Regions from separate parts of the Mesorhizobium sp. LSJC285A00 genome, predicted to be linked through region 1. Evidence: predicted binding sites of a transcription regulator. Region 1 holds the regulator's gene; each other region holds the start of a gene.
The links. The regulator PhoB, encoded in region 1, activates phosphate uptake and scavenging genes when phosphate is short. The targets are predictions, from matches to a motif close to TGTCATNNANCTGTCAT.
Positions count from the first base shown of each region.

Region 1 (8,011 bases):
GAATGACCGACATCCCCCTGGACACGATGGCGGGCGCCGTCGCGCGACCGCGCCGCGACATCGGGCTGAAGGCGCGCTATGCCGCCGAACGCCGGTTCCGCATCTATGGCGTGATTGCGATCTCGGTGGGCCTGGCGTTCCTGGCCATCATGCTGATCACCATCGTCTCGAAAGGCTACACCGCCTTCTGGCAGACGACGGTGACGCTGCCGGTCACCTTCGACGAGAAGGTGATCGATCCCTCCGGCAAGCGCGCGACCGACCCTACCGTGCTGATCAAGGCGAACTATCCCAAGCTCGCCGAAAACGCGCTGGTGGCCAAGCTCGGCATCGATCCGGCCAACAAGCCGATGATGCTGAAGCTCAAGGGCTTCCTGTCGGAAGGCGCCCGCGTCCAGCTGCGCGACATCGTCTCCGCCGATCCGTCGGTGATCGGCAGGACGCGTGACGTCGACATCCTGGCTGCCGCGAACCTCGACTCGGCCTTCAAGGGCCAGATCGACCTCGGCGTCGATGAAGCGCGCCGCAAGGTGTCCAACCAGCAGATCGACTGGATGAACAAGCTTAAAGCCGACGGCGTGATGGCCGAGCATTTCAACACCGGCCTGTTCACCTATGGCGCCTCCAGCCGGCCCGAAACGTCGGGCATGGGCGTGGCGATCATCGGCTCGTTCTACATGATGGTGATCGTGCTGTTGCTGGCGCTGCCGATCGGCGTCGCCGCCTCCATCTATCTGGAGGAATTCGCCAAGAAGAACCGCTTTACGGACCTGATCGAAGTCAACATCAACAATCTCGCGGCGGTGCCGTCGATCGTCTTCGGTCTGCTTGGCCTTGCCGTGTTCATCAACTTCCTCGGCATGCCGCGCTCGGCTTCCTTCGTCGGCGGCCTGGTGCTGACCTTGATGACATTGCCGACCATAATCATCACCACGCGCGCCGCCCTCGCCGCGGTGCCGCCGTCGATCCGCTCGGCGGCCCTAGGTCTCGGCGCCTCCAAGATGCAGATGGTGTTCCATCACATCCTGCCGCTTGCCGCCCCAGGCATCCTTACCGGCACCATCATCGGCCTGGCGCGTGCGCTCGGCGAGACAGCACCGCTGCTCTTGATCGGCATGGTCGCTTTCGTCGCCGATTATCCGACGACGCCTTTCGATCCGGCGACCGCGCTGCCGGTTCAGATCTATATGTGGGCAAACGAGGCTGAGCGCGCTTTTGTCGAGCGCATGTCCGGCGCCATCATCATCCTGCTCGTCTTCCTCATGGCCATGAACATCACCGCGATCGTGCTCCGGCGCCGCTTCGAGCGGCGCTGGTAGAAAAAAGGCAATTTGGTATGAACATCATGACCGAACAGTCCCTTGAGAATGCAGTGGGCGACAAAATGAACGCCAAGTCGAACGAAGTCATCAAGATGCGCGGCGACAAGGTCGGCGTCTTCTACGGCGAGAAGCAGGCGTTGTTCGACGTCAATCTCGACGTCCGCCAGAACCAGGTGACGGCGCTGATCGGCCCGTCCGGCTGCGGCAAGTCGACCTTCCTGCGCTGCCTCAACCGCATGAACGACACCATCGATTCGGCGCGGGTGACCGGCAAGATCACGCTCGATGAAGACGACATCTACGACAAGAACATCGATGTCGTCGAACTGCGCGCCCGCGTCGGCATGGTGTTCCAGAAACCCAACCCGTTCCCGAAGTCGATCTACGAGAACGTCGCCTACGGCCCGCGCATCCATGGGCTGGCCAAGCGCAAGTCCGACATGGACCAGATCGTCGAGCAGAGCCTGAAGAAGGCGGCGATCTGGAACGAGGTCAAGGACCGCCTGCAGGAGCCCGGCACCGGCCTGTCCGGCGGCCAGCAGCAGCGCCTGTGCATCGCGCGCGCCATCGCCGTGTCGCCGGAGGTGATCCTGATGGACGAGCCCTGCTCGGCGCTCGATCCGATCGCCACCGCCCGTGTCGAGGAGCTGATCGACGAACTGCGCCAGAACTACACGATCGTCATCGTCACCCACTCGATGCAGCAGGCGGCGCGCGTGTCGCAGCGCACGGCGATGTTCCATCTCGGCTATCTCGTCGAGGAGGGCGCCACCGACAAGATGTTCACCAACCCCGACGACAAGCGCACCCAGGACTACATTACCGGCCGCTTCGGCTGAGCCGTCCGGCGGGTGAATTTTCAGGCACGAGGACCAAGATCATGGGTGAACATACCGTCGCCTCCTTCGATGAAGAGCTCGGGCAGATCAGCAAGCTGATCCGCGACATGGGCGATCTGGCAGGCTCGATGGTCAGCGGCTCGACCAGGGCGCTGCTCAATTCGGACAATGCGCTGGCACAGCGTGTCGTTTCCGACGACGCCATCATGGATGCGCGCCAGCGCGAACTGGACGACCGCGCCATCACGCTGATCGCCAAGCGCCAGCCGATGGCCAACGATCTGCGCGCCGTGGTCGGCTCGATCCGCATGGCCGGCGACCTCGAGCGCATCGGCGATCTCGCCAAGAACATCGCCAAACGCGTCGGCACCGTGGGCTTGAGCGTCACGCCGCGCGACCTCTCGCACTCCATCGATGCCATGGCGCAACTGGTGCTGATCCAGGTGCAAGGCGTCGTCGAGGAATATGCCGCCACCGATGCGGCAGCTCTTGCAAAACTCAGGAATGACGACGAGCGCATCGACGTCAAATACACGTCCGTGTTTCGTGAGCTCTTGACCTACATGATGGAAGACCCTCGCAACATCACCGCCTGCACGCATCTCTTGTTCTGCGCCAAGAATCTTGAGCGCATCGGCGATCATGTCACCAACATCGCCGAAAATGCGTATTATGTGCTGACCGGCCAGCAATTGCCCGCCAATCGTCCGAAGCAGGACGAGACGGCGATGGCCACGCCGGCCTGATGAGGGTGAACTGCCTATGATCGCGCCACGCATCATGGTCGTGGAGGACGAGGAGCCGCTAGGCGTGCTCCTCCGCTACAACCTCGAATCCGAAGGCTATCACGTCGAGGTGGTGACACGCGGCGACGAGGCCGAGATCCGCCTGCAGGAAAACGTGCCCGATCTCCTGGTGCTCGACTGGATGGTGCCCGCTGTTTCCGGCATCGAGCTCTGTCGGCGGCTTAGAGTGCGGCCCGAAACCGAGCGGCTGCCGATCATCATGCTGACCGCGCGCGGTGAGGAAAGCGATCGCGTGCGCGGCCTGTCCACCGGTGCCGACGACTATCTGGTCAAGCCATTCTCGACGCCGGAGTTCATGGCGCGCGTGAAAGCGCTGCTGCGCCGGGCCAAGCCGGAAGTGCTGTCCAGCGTGCTCAAGGTCGGCGACATCGTGCTCGATCGAGAATCGCACCGGGTCTACCGCAAGAAGAGCGAGATCAGGCTCGGACCGACCGAGTTCCGGCTGCTCGAATTCATGATGCGCCATCCCGGCCGCGTGTTCTCGCGCAGCCAGCTGCTCGACAATGTCTGGGGCGAGACGATCTATATTGACGAGCGAACCGTCGACGTGCATGTCGGGCGGCTGCGCAAGGCCGTCAACAACGGCCGCATGCCGGATGTCATCCGTACCATTCGCGGCGCCGGCTACGCTATCAGGGAAGACTAGGATGCTGCGCGTCGCGCCGTTGCCGGCCATTCAGGCGACATGCTTGCCGGATTTTGCCTGAATGCCCGGCGCGAAAATCTCCTGGTCGACGAAGCCGAGCGCGCGCATGGCACAGCCTTCGCGGATCAGCGGCAGCTCGTTGGGCTCGGTGTCGAAGGAGATCGATTTCGAGTGCTGGCCGCCGGCGGTCTGGGCGATCGCTTCGCGCAATGCCGGTTCGATCAGGTCGAAGGCGGCAGCGCTGACGCCGACCATGGCGACGGGTGCCGGATCGATCAGAGCAAACAGGCTGCCGAGGCCGAAGCCGAGCGCCTCACCGGCCCTGCGATAGGCTTCGCGCTCCGGGCCATCGGTTTCGCGGGCGCGCGCGGCGAGTGCGCGCATATCAGCGTCGCCGATATCGACCGGCTCGGCATCTTCGCTCATCATTCTGGCGCTGCGCCAGATGGCGTAGTTTCCGGCATAGGCCTCGACGCAGCCGCGCCGCCCGCAGCGGCAGAGCGCGCCGCCCGGACGGTGGATCATGTGGCCGAACTCGCCGCCCGAGGAATGGGTGCCGGTGAACAGTTCGCCTTTCAGCACCAGTCCCATGCCGATGCCGTGCGACAAGAGGATGGCGATAAAATTGTCGCGGTAGCGCTCGGGCTGGCGCCATTGCAGCGCCACCGCCATCATATTGCAGTCGTTCTCCATGGTGGCCGGAATGCCGAATTCCGCTTCCAACATGTCGGCGAAGGCAATGTCGGTCAGTGGCGTGATTGGCGACCACAGCATGGCCCGCGCCTGCGAATCGGTGATGCCCTGGATGCCCATGGCAATGCGGGCGATGCTCTGGACGTCCAGGTCCGGGTCCTCGAGACGCCGCCGGACGATTGCTACGCATTCGCCGATCAGTTCGTCGCGCGGCATGGTCAGCGTGTCGAGCCGGCGCTGTTCTTCCGCGACCACCTGGCCGGCATAGTCGATGACGGTGACGGAGAGGAAGTTCAGCGACAGCACCACGGTCATCACCGCCGCCGCTTCCGGATTGAGGCCAAGGCCGACCTGCGGCCGGCCGCGTTTCAGCGAGCCGGTCTCGCCAGGCTTGCCTTCAATCAGGATGCCTTCTTGAATCAGATCAGACGAGATTGCCGATATGGTCGAATGGCTGAGGCCGGTGGTCGCCGCAATCTCGGTCCGCGACGGCTGGCCGGCCCGGCGCACGGCCGAAATCACCATCGCGCGGTTGCGACGGCGCAGATCGTCGTGGCGGATTCCAACCGACATTTGTTTCCTCCCGGCCTCCTCGCGCCTCATGATAGTGAAGGCGTTCGACGGCACCAGCCAAATATTGGCAGACGCCGGCAGCCCTGTCATTGTTTATTGCGGAGCTCGAAAAAATTCGGCAAGGCCATCAGAAACCATCAGAATCGATGTTGACAGCGCTTTATCATTGAACCAGTATTTTTTCGAGGCTCGAAAAAATGGAGCCTCTGTGTGCAGGCCTTCGGGCCGGTTTTGTCGCGCCGTGCGCGGCGCAGGGAGGGTTATAATGAACAGATTTGCAGCCGCCATGCTGGCGGGCGTCGCCATGTCGCTGGCGCTGGTCTCGGTCGCGCAGGCGAAGGACAAGGTCATCGGCGTGTCGTGGTCGAACTTCCAGGAAGAGCGCTGGAAGACCGACGAGGCGGCGATGAAAACGGCGATCGAGGCTGCCGGCGACAAGTACATTTCCGCCGACGCGCAGTCCAATCCCGGCAAGCAGCTGACCGACGTCGAAAGCCTGATCTCGCAGGGCGCCAACTCGCTGATCATCCTGGCGCAGGACGCCTCGGCCATCGGCCCGGCGGTGCAGAAGGCGCTGGACGAAGGCATTCCGGTCGTCGGCTATGACCGCCTGATCGAGAACAAGGACGTCTTCTACCTGACCTTCGACAACAAGGAAGTCGGCCGCATGCAGGCCCGCGAAGTGTTCAAGGCGAAGCCCGAAGGCAACTATGTCTTCATCAAGGGCTCTGGCTCGGATCCGAATGCCGATTTCCTGTTCTCGGGCTCGATGGAAGTGCTCAAGGAAGCCATCGACTCGGGCAAGATCAAGAATGTCGGCGAGGCCTATACCGATGGCTGGCTGCCGGCCAACGCCCAGAAGAACATGGAACAGTTCCTGACCGCCAACGACAACAAGGTCGATGCCGTGGTTGCGGCCAATGACGGCACCGCCGGCGGCGTTGTCGCCGCGCTGACGGCGCAGGGCCTCGCCGGAACGGTTCCGGTCTCGGGCCAGGATGGCGACCATGCCGCTCTGAACCGCATCGCACTCGGCACGCAGACGGTGTCGGTGTGGAAGGACGCGCGCGAACTCGGCAAGAACGCCGCCGAGATCGCCTCGCAGCTTGCCGATGGCAAGAAGACGGGCGACATTGCCGGCGCCAAGGACTTCACCACGCCTGGCGGCAACACCGTCAAGTCGCTGTTCCTGACCCCCGTCGCGATCACCAAGGACAACCTCAACGTCGTCATCGACGCCGGCTGGATCAAGAAGGACGAAGTCTGCACGGGCGTCGCCGCCGGCAGCGTCGCGGCTTGCAACTGATCTCGACGACTTGAAGAAATGAGGCGCCGCGGCTGTCAAGCCGCGGCGTTTTCTCTACGAGAATTGTGTGTTTCCGCCATCGGCGGCAAACTTCTAGGCTGTGGTCCGGCATCCGCGCCAGACGGCAAGCCGCTGGAGGACATCATGACCGACACGACCTCAAATCCGCAGGCCGATACGGCACGAGCGTCTGAACTCGGCGCGGTCGCCCGGTTCCTGAAAGCGACCGAGCTCGACACGCGCATGCTCGGCATGGTCGGCGCGCTGCTGGTCGTCTGGGTCGGCATACATATCCTGTCGGGTGGGCTTTTCCTGACGCCGCGCAATCTTTGGAACCTGTCGGTGCAGACGTCCTCGGTCGCGATCATGGCGACCGGCATGGTACTGGTCATCGTCATGCGCAACATCGACCTTTCGGTGGGCTCCGTCGAAGGCGTGATCGGCATGATCATGGGCGTGGCACAGGCCGAATTCCTCATTCGCGTCATCGGCTTCCAGCTTGGAAACCCCTGGCTCTGGGTCGTCGCGCTTGCCGCCGGCGTGGTGCTTGGTCTGCTGATCGGCGCGTTCCAGGGCTTCATCATCGCCTATATGCAGGTTCCGGCCTTCATCGTGACGCTTGGTGGCCTGCTGGTCTGGCGTGGCATGGCATGGCTCATCACCAGCGGGCGCACGGTCGCGCCACTCGACGCCACCTTCCAGCTGATGGGCGGCGGACCACGCGGCTCGATTGGCGCCGCTGCCAGCTGGATCGTCGGCATCGTCGCCTGCGCGGCGGTCGCCTTCGCGCTGCTCAACGGTCGCTCGCAGCGCAAGCGCTTCAGCTTTCCACTGCGCCCCGTCTGGGCCGAGACCCTGCTTGGCGTGGTCGCTTGCGCGGCCATCCTCGGCGCCGTGTGGATCGCCAATTCCTATCCATGGCCGATCGGCATCGTGCGCCAGTACGCACAGCAGAACGGCATCACCGTTCCCGAAGGCGGGCTGTTCATCGCGCATGGCATCGCCATACCGGTGCTGATGGCGGTGATTGTCGGCATCATCATGACGTTCATCACCAAGCGCACGCGTTTCGGCCGCTATGTCTTCGCCATCGGCGGCAATCCGGAGGCAGCGGAACTCGCCGGCATCAACACGCGCTGGGTGACCATGAAGGTGTTCATGATCATGGGTGTGCTGGCTGCAATCAGCGCGGCGATCTCGTCGGCCCGTCTCAATGCGTCAACCAATGCGCTGGGCACACTGGACGAGCTTTTGGTGATCGCGGCCGCTGTCATCGGCGGCACGTCGCTCGCGGGCGGCGCCGGAACGGTGATGGGCGCCATGCTCGGCGCGCTTCTGATGCAGTCGCTGCAATCCGGCATGGTGCTGCTCGGCATCGACTCGCCGCTCCAGAGCATTGTCGTTGGCGCTGTCCTGGTCATCGCCGTCTGGCTCGACACCGTCTACCGCAAGCGCGTCTAGGGAGGAACGATTATGGAAAAAACTGCTCCCACCGGTACGCCACTGATCGACATGCGCAACATCTCGATCGCGTTCGGTGGCATTCGCGCCGTCGACGATGCGTCCATCGATCTTTTCCCGGGCGAAGTGGTGGCGCTGCTTGGCCACAACGGCGCCGGTAAGTCGACGCTGATCAAGATCCTGTCGGGCGCCTACAAGCGCGATGCCGGCCAGATCTTGGTCAACGGCCAGGAGGCCTCGATCTCCAATCCGCGCGACGCCAAGAAATACGGCATCGAAACGATCTACCAGACGCTTGCGCTGGCCGACAATGTCGACGCTGCCGCCAACCTCTTCCTCGGCCGCGAACTGATGACCGCGTGGGG
Region 1 covers NZ_AYVK01000015.1:52,568-60,578, reverse strand. Annotated here, with positions in the region: gene pstC (phosphate ABC transporter permease subunit PstC) at 1-6, shown strand, start outside; gene pstA (phosphate ABC transporter permease PstA) at 3-1,319, shown strand; gene pstB (phosphate ABC transporter ATP-binding protein PstB) at 1,337-2,161, shown strand; gene phoU (phosphate signaling complex protein PhoU) at 2,203-2,907, shown strand; gene phoB (phosphate regulon transcriptional regulator PhoB) at 2,924-3,613, shown strand; gene X726_RS154045 (ROK family protein) at 3,644-4,879, opposite strand; gene xylF (D-xylose ABC transporter substrate-binding protein) at 5,145-6,185, shown strand; gene X726_RS154055 (sugar ABC transporter permease) at 6,330-7,646, shown strand; gene X726_RS154060 (ATP-binding cassette domain-containing protein) at 7,659-8,011, shown strand, end outside.

Region 2 (8,011 bases), on a different contig from region 1:
GCACGGGATGAGTCTCTAAAGTCCGTGATCGCGACCGACGACGCCATTCTTCAGCGCCGGGAACCCCTGAGGAGGAGGGCGTCCAAATCGCGAGCGGCAAGTCAGTGAATGCAAGATCGGTTCAGTCCGACGACTGAGCCAAAACGGGAGGTTGAACATGAAATCCTTGATACGACATGCATCCGTGGCCACCGCAGCCCTGCTGCTTGGCCTGACCGCGACAGCCATTGCGCGCGCCGACGACAAGCCGACGCTTGCCTTCGTCGTCAACGGCGCTTCCGATTTCTGGAAGGCCGCCGAAGCCGGCGTCAAGAAGGCGCAGGCCGAATTGCCCGACTACAATCTCGAACTCAAATATCCCGAGCAGTCCTCGGTCGCCATCCAGCAGCGGCTGATGGACGATCTGGTGACCGCCGGCGTCAAGGGCATCATGGTCTCGGCCGTCGACCCCAAGACCTCGACCGACGGCCTGAACAAGATCGCGTCGGAAACGGCGCTGTTCACCACCGACTCCGATGCCCCGCAGACCAAGCGCGTCGCCTATATCGGCTCGTCCAATGTCGACGCCGGCAAGCAGGCGGCCGAGATCGCCAAGAAGGCGATGCCGGACGGCGGCAAGTGCCTCGGCTTCGTCGGCCTGCTCGGCGCCGACAATGCCAAGGAACGCATCCAGGGCATGAAGGACGGCCTCGCCGGCAGCAAGATCGAACTGGTGGACGTGCGCGGCGACGACATCGACCAGGCGCGCGCCAAGAAGAATGTCGAGGACGCGCTGGTCGCCAGCCCCGACATCACCTGCATGGTCGGCTTCTATTCCTACAACACGCCGCGCATCTATGAAGCGCTGCGCGACGCCGGCAAGCTCGGCTCGATCACCGTCGTCGGCTTCGATGACGATCCGATCACGCTGGGCGGCGTCAAGGAAGGCACCGTGGCGGCGACCGTCGTGCAGCAGCCCTTCGAGTGGGCCTATCAGGGCATGAAGCTGATGGCCGCCTATCTCAAGGGCGACAAATCAGGCATTCCGGAAGGCGGCCTGATCATCATCCCGACCAAGATCATCGGTAAGGACGATGTCGACACCTATGCCGCCAATCTGAAGGCGATGTCCGGAAACTGAGACCACGAGCAGTTGCGCCGGCTCAGGGTTCGCCTTGAGCCGGCGATCGTGTTGACGGGTCGGCCAAGGCCCGTCAGTCTGTAGCCCACCGGCTGCTGGCAAGCCTGATCAAATATGGCGTGATGAATTATTCCGACCCATCTATCGTCGCAACCACCCCGTTCCTCGGCCTCGAGAACGTGCGCAAGACCTATCCGGGCGTGGTGGCGCTGGACGGCTTTTCCATGGAGGTCAGGCCGGGCGAGGTGATCGGCCTGGTCGGCGAAAACGGCGCCGGCAAATCGACCTTGATGAAGATCCTCGGCGGCGTCACCAGGCCGGACAGCGGCGCCATCACCGTCGACGGCGTTGCGCATGACGGGCTCACCGTCGAAGGCAGCCTGGGGTCGGGCATCGCCTTCGTCCACCAGGAACTCAATCTCTTCGAAAACCTCGATGTTGCCGCCAATATCTTCTTCGGCCGCGAGCCGTTGCGCGGCGGGCCGCTGAGATTGGTCGACCGCGCCAAGCTGCGCGAAATGGTGGCGCCACTGCTGAAGCGCGTCGGCGCCAATTTCTCCGCCGATACGCCGGTTGCCTCGCTGTCGCTGGCGCAGCAGCAGATGGTCGAGATCGCCAAGGCACTGTCGATCAAGGCGCGGCTGGTGATCCTCGACGAGCCGACGTCGAGCCTGCCGCTCGCCGAAACCGACAAGCTGCTCGACGTCATCAAGGCGCTGAAGGCCGATGGCATCAGCGTCATCTTCATTTCGCACCGGCTGCATGAGGTCGAGCGCGTCGCCGACCGCGTCGTGGTGCTGCGCGACGGCATGCTGGCTGGCACCTTGCCGAAGAGCGCCATCAACCACGACCAGATGGTCAAGCTGATGATCGGCCGCATGCTGAAGGAGCGCGAGAAGGCCTCCGAGGCGGCTCGGGCGCCGGGCGCCACTGCGCTCTCGGCCAAAGCCATCCGCACCCCCGCCTACCCTGCCCGGCCGGTCGACCTCGACATCAGGCGCGGTGAAATCCTCGGCCTCGCCGGCCTTGTCGGCTCCGGCCGCACCGAACTGGCGCGGGTGTTCTTCGGCATAGACAGCACGCTTGGCGGTGGGCTCGAACTCGACGGCAAGCCGCTTGTGCTGGGTTCGGCGGCCGATGCGGTCGCGCATGGCATTTTTCTGGTTCCGGAAGACCGCAAGCTGACCGGCATTTTGCTTGACCTGTCGATCGCGCAGAACATCTCGCTGCCCAACCTGCCGGCGCATGCGAAGCGTCGACTGGTGTCGGCAAGCGCCGAGACCGCCACCGCCGAGAAGCAGAAGAGCAATCTCGGCATCAAGGCGCCGTCGGTGCAGACGCGAACCGGCACGCTGTCGGGCGGCAACCAGCAGAAGGTGGTGCTGGGCAAATGGCTGGCGATGAACCCGAAGGTGATGATCCTCGATGAGCCTACGCGCGGCATCGATATCGGCGCCAAGGCCGAGATTTACGGGCTGATGCGAGCCTTGGCCGATGCCGGCGTGGCCGTGCTGATGATCTCCAGCGACATGGAAGAGGTGATCGGCGTGTCCGACCGCATCGCCGTCATGCATGAGGGCCAGATCTCGGGCATTCTCGACAAAGAACAATTCAGCCAGGAAAACGTGCTGTTGCTGGCGGTCGGCAAGCCGGCAAACTAGCGGGCTTCAGGCGATTGCCGGTCCGGCGCATTGGGGAGAAGACGATGAGCAAAAAAGATCTCGGCCTGCTGATCCTGATCCTGGTGGTCGGCGCCGTGGTGACCGCCATCAACCCGCGCTTTCTTTTGCCGATCAACCTCGCCAACACCTCGAACCTGATCGGCCTGTTCGGGATCCTCGCCATCGGCCAGGCCTTCGTCATCATTACCGGCGGCATCGAATTGTCGGTGGGATCGCTGGTGGCGCTGCTCGGCACGCTATTCATCGATTTCATCGCCGTGCGCGACATGCCATGGCCGCTGGCGCTGCCGCTGATCCTGGTGCTGGGCGGCATCATCGGACTGGCGCATGGCTGGCTGATCACAAGGCTGAAATTGCAGCCCTTCGTGGTCACGCTGTGCGGCCTTTTGATCTATCGCGGGGTCGCCCGTTTCTATACCGCCGACGGCACCGCCGGCTTCGCCTTCGGCCAGAATTTTCCCGAGCTCGAATTCCTCACCGCGGGCCGCAGCTATGGCGTGCCCAACAGCTTCATCGCACTGATCGTCATTTCGATCGTCATGTGGGTGGTGCTGCACCGCTCGGTGTTCGGACGCTACCTCTATGCCATCGGCAAGAACGAAGAGGCGGCGAAATATTCGGGAATTCGCACCGGCCGTGTCGTCATGGCCGCCTATGTCATCTGCGGCGTGCTGACGGCGCTGTCGGCGATCTATTTCGCCATGTACACGCGCTCGATCTCGCCGGCCAGCCACGGCCAGTTCTACGAGCTCTACGCCATTGCCGCCGCCGTTCTCGGCGGCTTCTCGCTGCGCGGCGGCGAAGGCTCGCTGGTCGGCGTCATCCTGGGCACCGTGCTGCTGCAGGAGTTGCAGAACCTGGTCAATCTGCTCGGCATCCCGTCCTCGCTCAACTTCGCGGTGATGGGCGGCGTGATCCTGATCGGCGTGCTGGTCGACCAGCAATGGGGCGTGTTCCGCGCAAGGCGGCTGATGCTCGATGCCAGCCGCAAGACTGTCGCGGCCGAGTAGCGCTACATCACGCCGGATATATCCGAGAAGGCCATCGCCTTGCGCAGCACCTCGGCGAAGCGTTCTCCGGCGGCTTCGCGCCGGCCGCCATTGTCGATCGAGGTGACGCCGGAGCCGGACAAAGCGACATTGGCGCTGCGGGCGAGCCGAGCCAGCACTTCGCCGCGCGATTCGCGGCCGCGCTGGGCGAGACGCTCGGCGAGGATTTCCGGCGAGGCGGTGATCTCGACGACAGCCAGATTGGCATAGCGCTCCCGCAGCACCGGGATGACTGCGCGCGAGACATTGGCGACCGCGACATAGCCGTTGGCGATGGACCAGTCGACATCGGCCGGAATGCCGTAGCGCAGGCCGTGCGCCTCCCAGGAAATGGCGAAGGCGCCGTCGGCCTCGGCTTCGACAAAGGCCGCGTCGGCCAGCGTGTCGTGATCCTCGCTTGCCGCATCGCTCGGCCTGGTGATGACCCGGCGGACGAACTCCAGCCTCGTCTCGTCGGCAAACAAGGTGCGGGCATAACCGATTACCGTATCCTTGCCGGCGCCGCTCGGGCCGACGACGGCGACGAAGACGCCGTTGCGGACTGGAAAGGCCTCGCTGCTGAGTTCGCGCTCGAACGACGCCGAGACCATCAGGCGACCCGCCGCCCTTGGCGCCAGACGGTGCGCACGGCCGGCACATGGTCGTCGACGCGCACCCGCACGAGGTCGGCGCGGCGGCCCTGTTCGATGACGCCGCGGTCGTTGAGGCCGATCGCCTCGGCCGGATTCTTCGACACCATCGCAACCGCCTGCGGCAGGGAAATGCCCTCGACGACGTCGCCGAGGAAGAAGGCCGACTGGATCAGGCTGAAGGGAATGTAGTCGGACGACAATATGTCGAGCAGGCCGTCGCCGGCCAGCGTGCGGGCCGAGACATTGCCCGAATGCGAGGAGCCGCGCATGACGTTGGGCGCGCCCATCAGTACGCCGAGCCCGGCATCCTTCGAGGCCTTGGCGGCTTCCAGCGTGGTCGGGAATTCCGCGACGCGCACGCCCTGCTCGATCGCCTCGTCGACATGGCCTGATGTGGCGTCGTCATGGCTCGCCAGCACAATGCCCCGCTCGTTGCAGGCGGCTGATATCGCCACCCGGTTCGGTCCCGAATTCTTCGCCGATTCCGACATCCGCTTTTCGCAGAACAATTGGAAGTCGCGGTCGGTCAATTTCAGCTTGCGCTGATAGTAATGGGCGTAGGTCTCGAGATTGACGAACTGACGCTGTCCCGGCGCATGGTCCATCAGCGAGGCCAGCTTGACCCGCTCGTCGCCATCGAAATTGGCGAAAGCCCGCAAGCAATCCGGCGCCGAGACCTCGCAGCGCAGGTGCAGGAAATGGTCGGCCCGCAACCGGTCTTTCGCGACGCTGTCCTCGATCGCGCCGGCGAGCTTGCGGATGTCGTCGGAGGTAATATCCGCGTCCTCGTCCATGCCGACACGCAAAGCGTCGAGCACGGTGGTGATGCCGGCGGTGGCCACCTGCGCGTCATGGGCAAGGACGGCGGCGATCGGGTTCCAGCGCACTTTCGGGCGCGGCGCATAGTGGCCTTCGAGATGGTCAGTGTGCAGCTCGACCAGGCCGGGAATGATGTAGTCGCCGCCCATGTCCTCGCCGCCCATGCTCCCGCCGGTGTGGCCGGTGCCGGCGTCGACGCCGGAGATAAAACCGTCGCGCAGCACGAGCGACCCTTCGACGATCTCGTCGGCAAGCACGATGCGGGCGTTGTGGAGAACAGTTTCGGCGGTCATTCAGGCAGTCCTTGCTTACTCGGACGAATTGCGGTCAGGCGGTTTTTCGGGCAGCGCGGCGGCCGAGCGCATGATGCGAAAGCACCATGAACGGAGCGCCCGGTTCGGTTTCGACGAACAGCGTCAGCGCATCCACCAGCACCGGCTGCTGCAGCACATCGCCGAACAGGCTGTCAATTGCCGCGCGCAGACGTTGGCTTTCCTGCGGCCCGGCCCGGCCGGACAGTGTCATGTGGAAGCGAAAGGTCTCGAACACGTAGGGGTAGCCCCACTGACAGAGATTGCGGAACTCGGCGGGTTTCAGCGAATCCGGGCTGCGGCGCTCGATCTCGGCCTCGGTGAGCGGCGCGCGAAAACGGTCGAAGCTAAGCACGACATCATCGGCGAAACGGTTGAGCGGCGGCAGCGGGCCTTCCGGCAGCAAAGCGAAGAAACCATCGATCTGGCTGACGACCAGGCGCGGGATGGTGACCGTCGGCGTTGCTTCGGCAAAGGCGTCCAGCGCCGCGCGCAACGAGCTTTCGGTTTCGTTGGCGGCCAACCGGAAGGGCGCTTTCAGCGTCGCATGAAAACCGTAGCGCCGCGCCGATGCGGTGTGAAAGGCGACTTCGGCCGCCGACAGCTCGCCCACCGCCTCGACCGGCCTGGTGGCGGCGCCAAAGGGGTCGCGGCCCAGCCAGTTGGCGGCGAGCCGCGCCAGCGGCTCGTCCTGCCTCGGGGTGAAATAGATGGCGTAGCGCATCGAAAAAAATCCTCGTCAGCCCGCTGCCATAGGTGATTTCCATGACGGATTGACGAAGCTTATGCGAGTTTTCGAAGGCAAATCGACCCCATGGATCGTTAGCCGACGATTTTTCTTCCGGCGCAAGCGAAGGCCGATCAGGCCTTCATGAGCCATTCGTGCTCGGGCGCGTTGTGGAACTTCCACGTCCGCTTCGGCCCGGCCATGACGTTAAGGTAATAGAGGTCGTAGCCGTGACAGGCCGCGCACGGATGATAGCCCTTGGGCACCAGCACGACATCGCCGTCCTCGATCGCCATCGCCTCGTCCAGTTCGCGGGCGCCCGACTTGTCGGCGTCGGTGTAGACCCGCTGGAAGGCAAAGCCCTGCGGCGGGTTGAGGCGGTGGTAATAGGTTTCCTCAAGATAGGATTCGGCCGGCAGATTGTCCTGATCGTGCTTGTGCGGCGGGTAGCTCGATGTGTGGCCACCGGGCGTGATGACCTCGACCACCAGCAGCGAGTCGGCGGGCTTGCCCTCGGGCAATATGTTGGTGACGTAGCGCGTGTTGGTGCCTTTGCCCCGAGTCTCCTGGCCGAGGTCGTCGGGTGCGATGACGCGAACGGGCAAGCCGCCGCCCAGGCCCGGCGCCGAGCAGACCGCGAGTTCGAGATCGGTGTCGGCGGTGACCGACCAGTCCGAACCCTCCGGAATATAGACCGACCACGGCTTGCCCTCGAAGGGCGACATGCGCTCGCCGAGCAGGCCGAGTTCCTGGCCGCCGGCCCTTGCCGTGCCCTTGCCGGTGACGAACACCAGGCAGACTTCGCGATCCTGCGTCTTGCCGGATGCGGTCTCGCCCGGCTTCAGGCGGTGCAGGTCGAAGCCGACATAGGTCCATCCGGCGCTTTTGGGCGTGACATGGGCGACGCGGCCATGGCCCTTGTCGGCTTTGACGAGCAGTTTCGACATGTTTTGTCTCTCCTATCGCAAGTCTTCGAGGTCGGCCTCTCAACTTCGTCATCCTGGGGCGAAGCAGGAGCGAAGCTCCGTCGCGAAGACCCTAGGATGACGAAGCGAGGGACGTTCCGGCCAATCACCGACGTAGGCGATACGCCAGGTGTCCAGTGTCCGACCCGCAAGCCCTTCCGAGCCACGGCCGCTTCATTCCTTCGGTTCGGCGTCCGCCTTCGCTTCGCCGGTCTTCGGTCGATCAGGCGCAGCCTTGCTCTCCTCCACCGGCTTGTAAAGATAGAAGAACTGCCAGACGGCGTAGGCGGCAAAGCCGAGCGCAATGATGCCCCAGAATGGGGTGCCGGAGGCGAATTCTATTCCGGCCCAGATCACGCAGACGGCGACGACGGCAACGCGCCGCCACAGCGGCCGGAAGAACGGGTGCTCGTAATCCTTCATCGGATCGCCTCAGGCATTGGGAAAGCCTTGCGTTTCCACCGTGTAGCCGGCCGCCGTCATCACCCGCATCAGCTCCTTGTAACCCACTTGGGCCATCTTCAGCGGCGGGTTCTTCTTCGGGTGCTGCTCGGCCTCGACGACGAACCAGCCTTCATAGCCATGGTCGGCGAAGCGCTGCACGATGGCGCCGAAATCGAGCGAACCGTCGCCAGGCACCGTGAAGGCACCGAGCGCCACGGCGTCGAGAAAGGACTGCTTCGTGCGGTCGAGCCCGTCGATCACG
Region 2 covers NZ_AYVK01000037.1:85,091-93,101, reverse strand. Annotated here, with positions in the region: gene X726_RS144035 (sugar-binding protein) at 158-1,120, shown strand; gene X726_RS144040 (sugar ABC transporter ATP-binding protein) at 1,243-2,781, shown strand; gene X726_RS144045 (ABC transporter permease) at 2,826-3,812, shown strand; gene phnN (phosphonate metabolism protein/1,5-bisphosphokinase (PRPP-forming) PhnN) at 3,815-4,444, opposite strand; gene X726_RS144055 (alpha-D-ribose 1-methylphosphonate 5-triphosphate diphosphatase) at 4,441-5,595, opposite strand; gene X726_RS144060 (DUF1045 domain-containing protein) at 5,630-6,337, opposite strand; gene iolB (5-deoxy-glucuronate isomerase) at 6,475-7,287, opposite strand; gene X726_RS144070 (hypothetical protein) at 7,480-7,728, opposite strand; gene iolE (myo-inosose-2 dehydratase) at 7,738-8,011, opposite strand, start outside.
Region 2: the regulator PhoB is predicted to act here: its motif matches at 6,379-6,395, upstream of X726_RS144060 (DUF1045 domain-containing protein).

Region 3 (8,011 bases), on a different contig from region 1:
AAGTCGAATGACTCAGACCGGTTGGATCCAGATTGCAATTCTGCTTCTGGCGTTTGTCTGCGTGGTCGGTTTTGTACCTCGGCGCTTGTTTCTGCCTGCTTCCAGAGATGGCGCGCATGTCACAGGCGGAAACGGCAGCTACGTCGGCGGGCATAGCAGCCATTCCCATGACGGCGGCAACGGGGATGGCGGCAATGGCGGGGGCGATTAGGCTCATTCGGCCGCCTCCCGCTTCTCTTCCACCTTTGCAGGGTTCTCTCGAGCTTCGTATTCGGCGCGCATGCGGCGCACCAAATCGAGCTCGGCCTGGAAGTCGACATAGTGCGGCAGCTTCAAATGCTCCACGAAGCCGGTCGCCTGAACATTGTCGGAGTGCGAGATGACGAACTCCTCGTCCTGCGCGGCGGCGACGACATCTTCGCCGAGTTCCGTTGCGCGCAGCGCGCGGTCGCACAGCGCCATGGCCATCGCCTTGCGCTCGCTTTGGCCGAAGACCAGTCCGTAGCCGCGGGTGAATTGCGGCGGCGCCTTGGCCGAGCCCTTGAACTGGTTGACCATCTGGCATTCGGTGACGCGGACCTTGCCGAGCAGCACGGCGAAGGGCAGTTCCGGCACGTCGAGTTCCAGCTCGACCTCGCCGATACGCACCTCGCCGACAAAGGGGTGGTTGCGGGCATAGCCGCGCTGGGTGGAATAGCCGAGCGCCAGCAGAAACCCTTCATCGCCGCGCGACAGCGCCTGCAGGCGGATGTCGCGCGCCATCGGAAACTCAAGCGGCTCACGGGTGATGTCGCCGGGGACATGGTCCTGCGGCATGTCGCCATCCGGCTCAATCAGCCCTTCGCGGGCGAGGATCGTCGAAACGCGCGGCATGGCCTGCGTTTCCGTCTCGCGCTGCAGCGGTTCGGCGACATCGGCGCCGGCGGCGAGTTCCGGGTCGAGCAGGCGGTGGGTGTAGTCGAAGGTAGGCCCAAGCAGCTGGCCGCCGGGCAAATCCTTGTAGGTCGCCGACACGCGCCGCTCGACCAGCATGGCGCCGGTGTCGATGGCGTTGGTGTAGCCGAAGCGCGGCAGTGTGGTGCGGTAGGCGCGCACCAGGAAGATCGCCTCGATCATGTCGCCGCGCGCCTGGACTATGGCGAGCGCCGCCAGTTCCCGGTCGTAGAGCGATCCTTCGCTCATCACCCGGTCGACGCCGAGCGCCAGCTGTTCGACGATCTGGTCGAGGCGCAGCGCCGGCACCGAACGGTCGCCGCGACGGCGGTCCGCAAGCAGACTGTGGGCATTGGCGATTGCGACTTCGCCGCCTTTTACCGCGACATACATTTATGCCTCCATCGTCTTGATGCGCGTCGTGCGCGGCAGGCAGGCGATACCGTCGGGCGCCGCCAGGATGATGTCGACGCCGCGCGGAAAGCGCTGGCTGTTCTGCTTCCACTGTTCGACGAAATGGCGCGGCATCTGCGCCGGCGCGATGGTCGCCGTCTTTTCGATGCCTGGGCCTTCGAGCAATAGCGGCGCGCCGGAGGTGAGATCGCTGACCTGCAGGATCAGTGTCGTCGAACGGTCGGGATAATCCTGCGTGCCTTGCGAAAGACCGTCGAGGGCGGCCATCTCGGCCGGCGTGGCGACCAACGCGAAATGCGCATCGGCAGGTGTGTTGGCGAGTGGCGCGCCGGCGTGGAAGCCGAGCCAGGATTTGATCGCTGCCGATGCCTGCAAAGCAGGATCGAGCCAGAGCGGTGTGTCGTTGTCGCAGAGCGAAAGTGCAATGGCGCCGGCGGTTGCGGACAGCGGCGAAGGGGGGCGGGCGAAGGCAGGCAGAGGCCGCTCGCTGCCCGGCCGCGCCATGGCATCCATGACCGCGCGGAAGACCGCCTGGGCGTTGAACACCGGATCGGCGAAGCCGCCGTCGATCCATTGGGCTGCGATGTCCATCAGTCTTCTCCGCGCACCATGGTGAAGAAATCCACTTTCGTTGCCGCCGTCTCGGAGCGGCGCTTTTCGCGCGCCTCGCTTTGGGCGGCGCGCAGCGGTGCGACCAGCGCACTCTCGACCGTCTGCCGATGGGCGGGATCCTGCCAAAGTGCATCGGCGATTGCCGCAAGCTTCGCCTTCTGCCTGTCGCGCCCGAGCATGTAGCTGTGGCCGACCTGTCCGGAAGAGAGCCGGACGGTGGCGCGGGTGACGGTCACTTCACCGACATTGAAGGGCGCGCCGCCGCCGCCGATGCGGCCACGCACGGTGACCAGACCGGTTTCCGGGCCGCGCAAAAGCTCTGCTTCCGAGATCAGGCCGGCCTCATTCCACAGCCGGGCGATGTCATCGCCACTGGCCTGCGCCAACGTCGTCATGACGGCTTTGCGCTCGGCCTGGTCGCGGGCTTCCTGTCCTCGCATGGACAACTCCCTGAATGTATATAATTTGTCTAGTGATATAGACAATTATACAAATTATACCTATTATCTAACTTGTGTCCATGACGGGTGGATGACATGGCGGGAGCGTGGACGAAATGGTGGCTCAAAAGGGCGCGAGCAGCATCGAACGCCGTAGCGGTGTCGCGCTGTGGCGGCAGATTGCGGACCTGATCCTGCATTCGATCGCCGCCGGCGATTTTGCCGAGAATGCCGCGCTGCCGCCGGAAATGGCCTTGGCCGAACGCTACGGCGTCAATCGCCACACGGTGCGCAGCGCCATATCGGCCCTGGTGCAGGACGGCGTGCTGCGGGCCGAGCAGGGACGCGGCACCTTCGTCTTTTCGCGCAAACGGCTGTCCTATCCGATCGGCGCGCGCACTCGGTTTTCGACCGGTCTGCAAGGGCAAACATCGGAACGGCACATCGTGCTGCTAGCTTCTACAGTTGAGTCGGCCAGTCAGCGCGTCGCCGAGGGGCTTGGTCTGGCAAGAGGGGCTGAGGTGATCCGCCTGGAGACGCGCGGCGAAGCCGATGGACGGCCGGTGTCGCGCGCCGCCGCCTGGTACGAGGCGAAGCGTTTCGCCGGCATCAATGCTGCGATGGCCGAAACCGGTTCGGTTACCGCCTCGCTCAAGCGTTTCGGCATTGACGATTATCTCAGGCAATCGACGGTGCTGTCGGCCCGCCATGCCGATGCCGCCGATCTCGCCGACCTCGATCTGCAGCCCGGCGCAATCGTGCTGGTGGCGGTCGCCGTCAACGTCACACCGGACGGCCAGCCGATCCAGTTTGCCGAAACACGGTTTCCGGCGGAGCGGGTCGAGCTGAAACTGTCGGCGCTGTAGCGGGGTCGCGCCTATTTTTCAGCGGCCTGGCGTTTTGAGGACGGAGTGGGAGTCAACCTGCGCGGGTCGTCGTCATTCGGGCCGGGACCACCTGCGATGTTATGCCCCAACCTCGATCACAGCCTTGATCAACCCCGATTTCTCATGCGCCCAGCGGGTGAGATCATCCGGCGTGCCGGCCAGCGTGGTGCGGTGGGTGACGAGTTTTGCCAGCGGCACGGCGCCGTTGCGGATCGAGGCGGCGACGTGGTCGAAATCGACTTTCAGCGCGTTGCGGCTGCCGATCAATGTCATTTCCCGCTTGTGGAATTCCGGGTCGGAAAAGACGATGTCGTCCTTGACGACACTGACCAGCACGAGCGTGCCACCATGCGCGACATGTGCGAAGGCCGACTGCACCGAGGCGGTGTTGCCGGTGGCGTCGAAGACGATGTCGAACCCTTCGCCGCCGGTTGCCTCGCGCACCAGTTCGGCTGCCGCTTTTTGTGAGGCGTCGAGCGTGGCGAAGCCGAGTTCGCCTTTTGCAAAATCCAGCCGCTCCGTGCTCATGTCGAGCAGGCTGACATCGAGCCCGGCGATGCGCGCAAACAGCGCTGCGCCAAGGCCGATCGGCCCGGCGCCGATGACCAGCGTGCGGGCGCCTGGTTCGGCGCGAGCGCGCCGCACGGCATGCGCGCCGATGGCGAGGAATTCCACCGCCGCCGCATCGGCCAGCGACAAGCCGTTTGCCGGATAAAGATTCTGCGCCGGCACCAGGATCTGCTCGGCCATGGCGCCGTCGCGATGGACGCCAAGCACTTCGATCCTGACGCAGCAATTCGGCTTGCCGTGCCGGCAGGCGATGCATTTTCCGCAAGCGAGATAGGGATTGATGATGACGGGCTCGCCCACGGCAAGGTCGACATCTTCGCCGGTCTCGACGACGGTGCCCGACACTTCATGGCCCATGATGCGGGGATAGGCAAGGAACGGGTGCTTGCCTTCGAAGATGTGGTAGTCGGTGCCGCAGATGCCGACATGGCTGACGGCGACCAGCGCCCAGCCGGCAGGCGGCGCTCCTGGCGCCGGCCGGTCTTCCAGGACAAGCTCGCCGGGCGAGCGGCAGACAACAGCTTTCATTCGGCAATTCCAGTGTTTCTCAAAAAGGCGCCGGTCCGTTGTTAAGCAGGCCGGCGCAGAAGGTCAGGGAGAATTACTTGCCGCGACGGCGCAGCCCGTCGAAATAGACGATGATTATGATCAGCGCGCCGGTGATGATGCGCTGCCAGAACGAGTTGACGTTGAGCAGATTGGCGCCGTTGTTGATGGTGGCCAGGATGAAGGCGCCGAGCAGTGGGCCATGCACCGAGCCGACGGCGCCGAACAGCGAGGTGCCGCCGATCACCGATGAGGCGATCGCCTGCAACTCCCAACCTTCCGCCTGGGTCGGGTTGCCGATGCCGATGCGCGCCGCCAGCAGCACGCCGACGAAGGCCGCGCATAGGCCCGACAGCGTGTAGGCCATGTAGATGGTGCGCTGGACATTGACGCCCGAGAGGCGCGAGGCCTCGGCATTGGATCCCACAGAGAAGAGATAGCGGCCCCAGCGGCTGTGGTGCAGGAAGATGTAGGCCGGGATACCGACCAGGATCACCATCCAGAACAGATTGGGGATGCCGACAAAGGAACTGCGCGAGAACGCGGTGAAGCTGTCGCTGTTGATGTTGATCGAATTGCCGTTGGTCATCAACAGGCCGATGCCGCGCAACGAGGTCAGCGTCGCCAGCGTGATGATGAAGGGCGGCAGGCCCATCTTGACGATGCCGAAGCCATGGAACAGGCCGATGGCAACGCCGACCAGCAGCGTCACCAGAATGGCGACCCAGATCGGGAAGCCGGCATTGATCATCATGGCGACAATGACGGTGGCGAAGCCGACCACGGCGCCGACCGAGAGGTCGATGCCGCCGGTGATGATGACGAAGGTCTGGCCGACCGCCATGATGGCGATCATCGAGCCCTGCCGCAAAAGATTGGCGATGTTGTTGGAGGACGCGAAGCTCGGCGTCGCCACCGACAGCACGATCCAGAGCAGAACCAGCAACGCCAGAAGCGTCAGCCCGAACAGGACGTTGTAGTTCCGTTTCGGTTTTTCGATCGCGGCGGTTTCGATGCTCATGGTTCCTCCCGTTTCTTCTTGTCTGGACGGCGTTTTCAGCCGATCGCCTGCGTCAGCACGTCTTCATGGCTGGCGGCGCGAAAACCGTGGCTGGCGACCAGTTTGCCGCGCCGGAACACGTGCAGCGTATCGGCGAGCTCGTAAACCTCGGGCAGATAGGACGAGATCAGGATGATGCCGGCGCCCTTGGACAACAGTTCCCCGAACAGGCGGTAGATCTCGGCCTTGGTGCCGACATCGACGCCGACGGTCGGCTCGTCGAAGATGAACAGCTTGGCGCCATGCGCCAGCCATTTGCCGATGACGATCTTCTGCTGGTTGCCGCCGGACAGGCTGGAGGCCAGGGCGCCGCGCGTCGGCGTTTTGATGCGGAGGCCGGCGATCTGGCGATCGGCCTCGGCCTTTTCCTTCGCACCGGAGATCAGCATGTTGCTGGAGATGCGCTTGTAGATCGGCAGGTTGAGGTTGAGGCCGACCGGCAGGTTCAGGCACAGGCCCTGGTCGCGGCGGCTTTCCGGCGCCAGCGCCATGCCGAGCTTGATCGCGTCGTGCTCGGAATTGATGTGGACCGGCTTGCCTTGCCAAAGGACCTGTCCGGCCGACTTCTTGTGGCGGCCATAGAGCGTGGTGACGAACTCGCTCCGCCCGGCGCCGATCAGGCCATAGAGCCCGACGATCTCGCCGGCGCGCACCGTCATCGAGACGTCTTCGAAACCCTTGCCCGACAGGTTTTTCGCTTCAACGATCACGGCACCGGGGGTGAAATGCTCCTTATGGTAGACTTGCTCGATCGAGCGGTTGATCATCATCTTGACCAGCTCGGCGTCATTGGTCTCGGCAATGTTGCGGGTGCCGACCAGCGTGCCGTCGCGCAGCACCGAGACGCGATCGGCGAGTTCGAACACCTCTTCCATGCGATGGCTGATGTAGATGATGGTGACGCCTTCGCCCTTGAGCCTGCGGATCAGCGTGAACAGCTGGTCGGCTTCCTTGCGGGTGAGATAGGCGGTCGGCTCGTCGAAGATCAGGAATTTGGTGCCGCGCACGGTGGCGCGGGCGGCTGCGATCAGCTGCTGCTGGCCGATGGTGAGGTCACCCAGCATGACATGCGCCGGCAGGTCGAAGCCGAGACCGTCGATGATCTTCTGCGCTTCCTTGACCATGTCGCGCTGCTGCAGGATGCCGAAGCGCGAATTCTCCTCGCCGAGGAACATGTTGGCGGCGACGGTGAGATGGCGACAGAGCACGACCTCCTGATGCACGGCGTTGATGCCCAGCGCCATTGCCTCGTGCGGGGTTGCCAGCGCTGCCGGCTTGCCCTCCCAGATGACATCGCCGGAGGTGCGCGGCATGACGCCGGTCAGAAGCTTGATCAAGGTGGATTTGCCGGCGCCGTTCTCGCCGACGATGGCGTGGATCTCACCTGCCTTGAAGGCAAGGTGAACGGGCTTCAGCGCATGCGTGCCGGGATAGCGCTTTTCCAGCCCGTGCAGTTCGAGGATCGTCCTGCCGGGCGCTAGCGTTGGGGCCGGGTGCAGTTCCTGCGCCATGGGCGTCATGACAATCCTCCCAGATTGGCCTTACGATTGGCACGTCGCGATGCAGTCAAGCCGCATCGTCGAGGTGATTCAAGCCGGTGGATATTCAAGCTTGTATCCGGTGTTTCCGGGGCGCGAGGCCCCGGAAAGGATTTTTGGTCGACGGGCTCAGAGCTTCGGGTTGAGCAGGGCGTCGATCTTGGGGTCTTTCATGTTTGCCTTGGTCACCAGGTTGGCGCCTGTGTCGACATTGGCCTCGACCTTCTCGCCCTTCGAGGCGGCGAGCGCGGTCTTGATGCCGTCATAGCCCATCCGGTACGGATCCTGGACGACGAGCGCGGAAATGACGCCGTCATTGAGGAACTTGATCAGCTTCTCGTCGCTGTCGAAGCCGACCAGCGCCAGCTTGCCGCCAAGGTTGTTCTCGGCGACTGCCTGACCGACGCCCTGCGCCATGATCAGGTTGGACGCGAAGATGCCCTTGAGGTTCGGGTTGGCGGTGATCAGGTCGGTGGCGATGTTGAGACCGGTCGTTGCCTGGCCGTCGGCATATTTGTCGGCGACGAGCTTCAGCCCCGGATATTTCGCGGCCAGCTGCTCGGTGAAGCCCTGCTTGCGCTGCTCCAGCGAACCGGCGCCCGGCGCGTTGGTGATCAGGGCGACGTCGCCCTCGATCTTGCCGCCATTGGCTTCGCCGATGGCTGCTGCAAGACCGTCAGCGGCGACGCGTCCGCCCTGCACATTGTCGGTGGTCAGGAACGAGGTGAACGCCTTGGAGTCGGCGCCGGAGTCGATGCCGATGACCTTGACCTTGCTGGCCGCTTCATCGATCGGCTTGCCGAGCGCCTTGAATTCGGTCGGCGCGATGACGATCGCGGCCGGGTTGCCGGCGACGGCATTCTCGAGGATCGAGACCTGGCCGTTGACGTCGGTTTCAGCCTGGGCGCCGAGTTCGGGTACGTTGACGCCGAGATCCTTGCCGGCCTTGCGGGCGCCGGCCAGGACGATCTGCCAGTAGAAGGACGTGGTGTCCTTGACGATGATCGGAAT
Region 3 covers NZ_AYVK01000013.1:129,588-137,598, reverse strand. Annotated here, with positions in the region: gene X726_RS155345 (hypothetical protein) at 8-211, shown strand; gene X726_RS155350 (carbon-phosphorus lyase complex subunit PhnI) at 214-1,326, opposite strand; gene phnH (phosphonate C-P lyase system protein PhnH) at 1,327-1,938, opposite strand; gene phnG (phosphonate C-P lyase system protein PhnG) at 1,938-2,399, opposite strand; gene phnF (phosphonate metabolism transcriptional regulator PhnF) at 2,516-3,265, shown strand; gene X726_RS155370 (zinc-binding alcohol dehydrogenase family protein) at 3,365-4,384, opposite strand; gene X726_RS155375 (ABC transporter permease) at 4,458-5,423, opposite strand; gene X726_RS155380 (sugar ABC transporter ATP-binding protein) at 5,459-6,982, opposite strand; gene X726_RS155385 (ABC transporter substrate-binding protein) at 7,130-8,011, opposite strand, start outside.
Region 3: the regulator PhoB is predicted to act here: its motif matches at 2,480-2,496, upstream of phnF (phosphonate metabolism transcriptional regulator PhnF).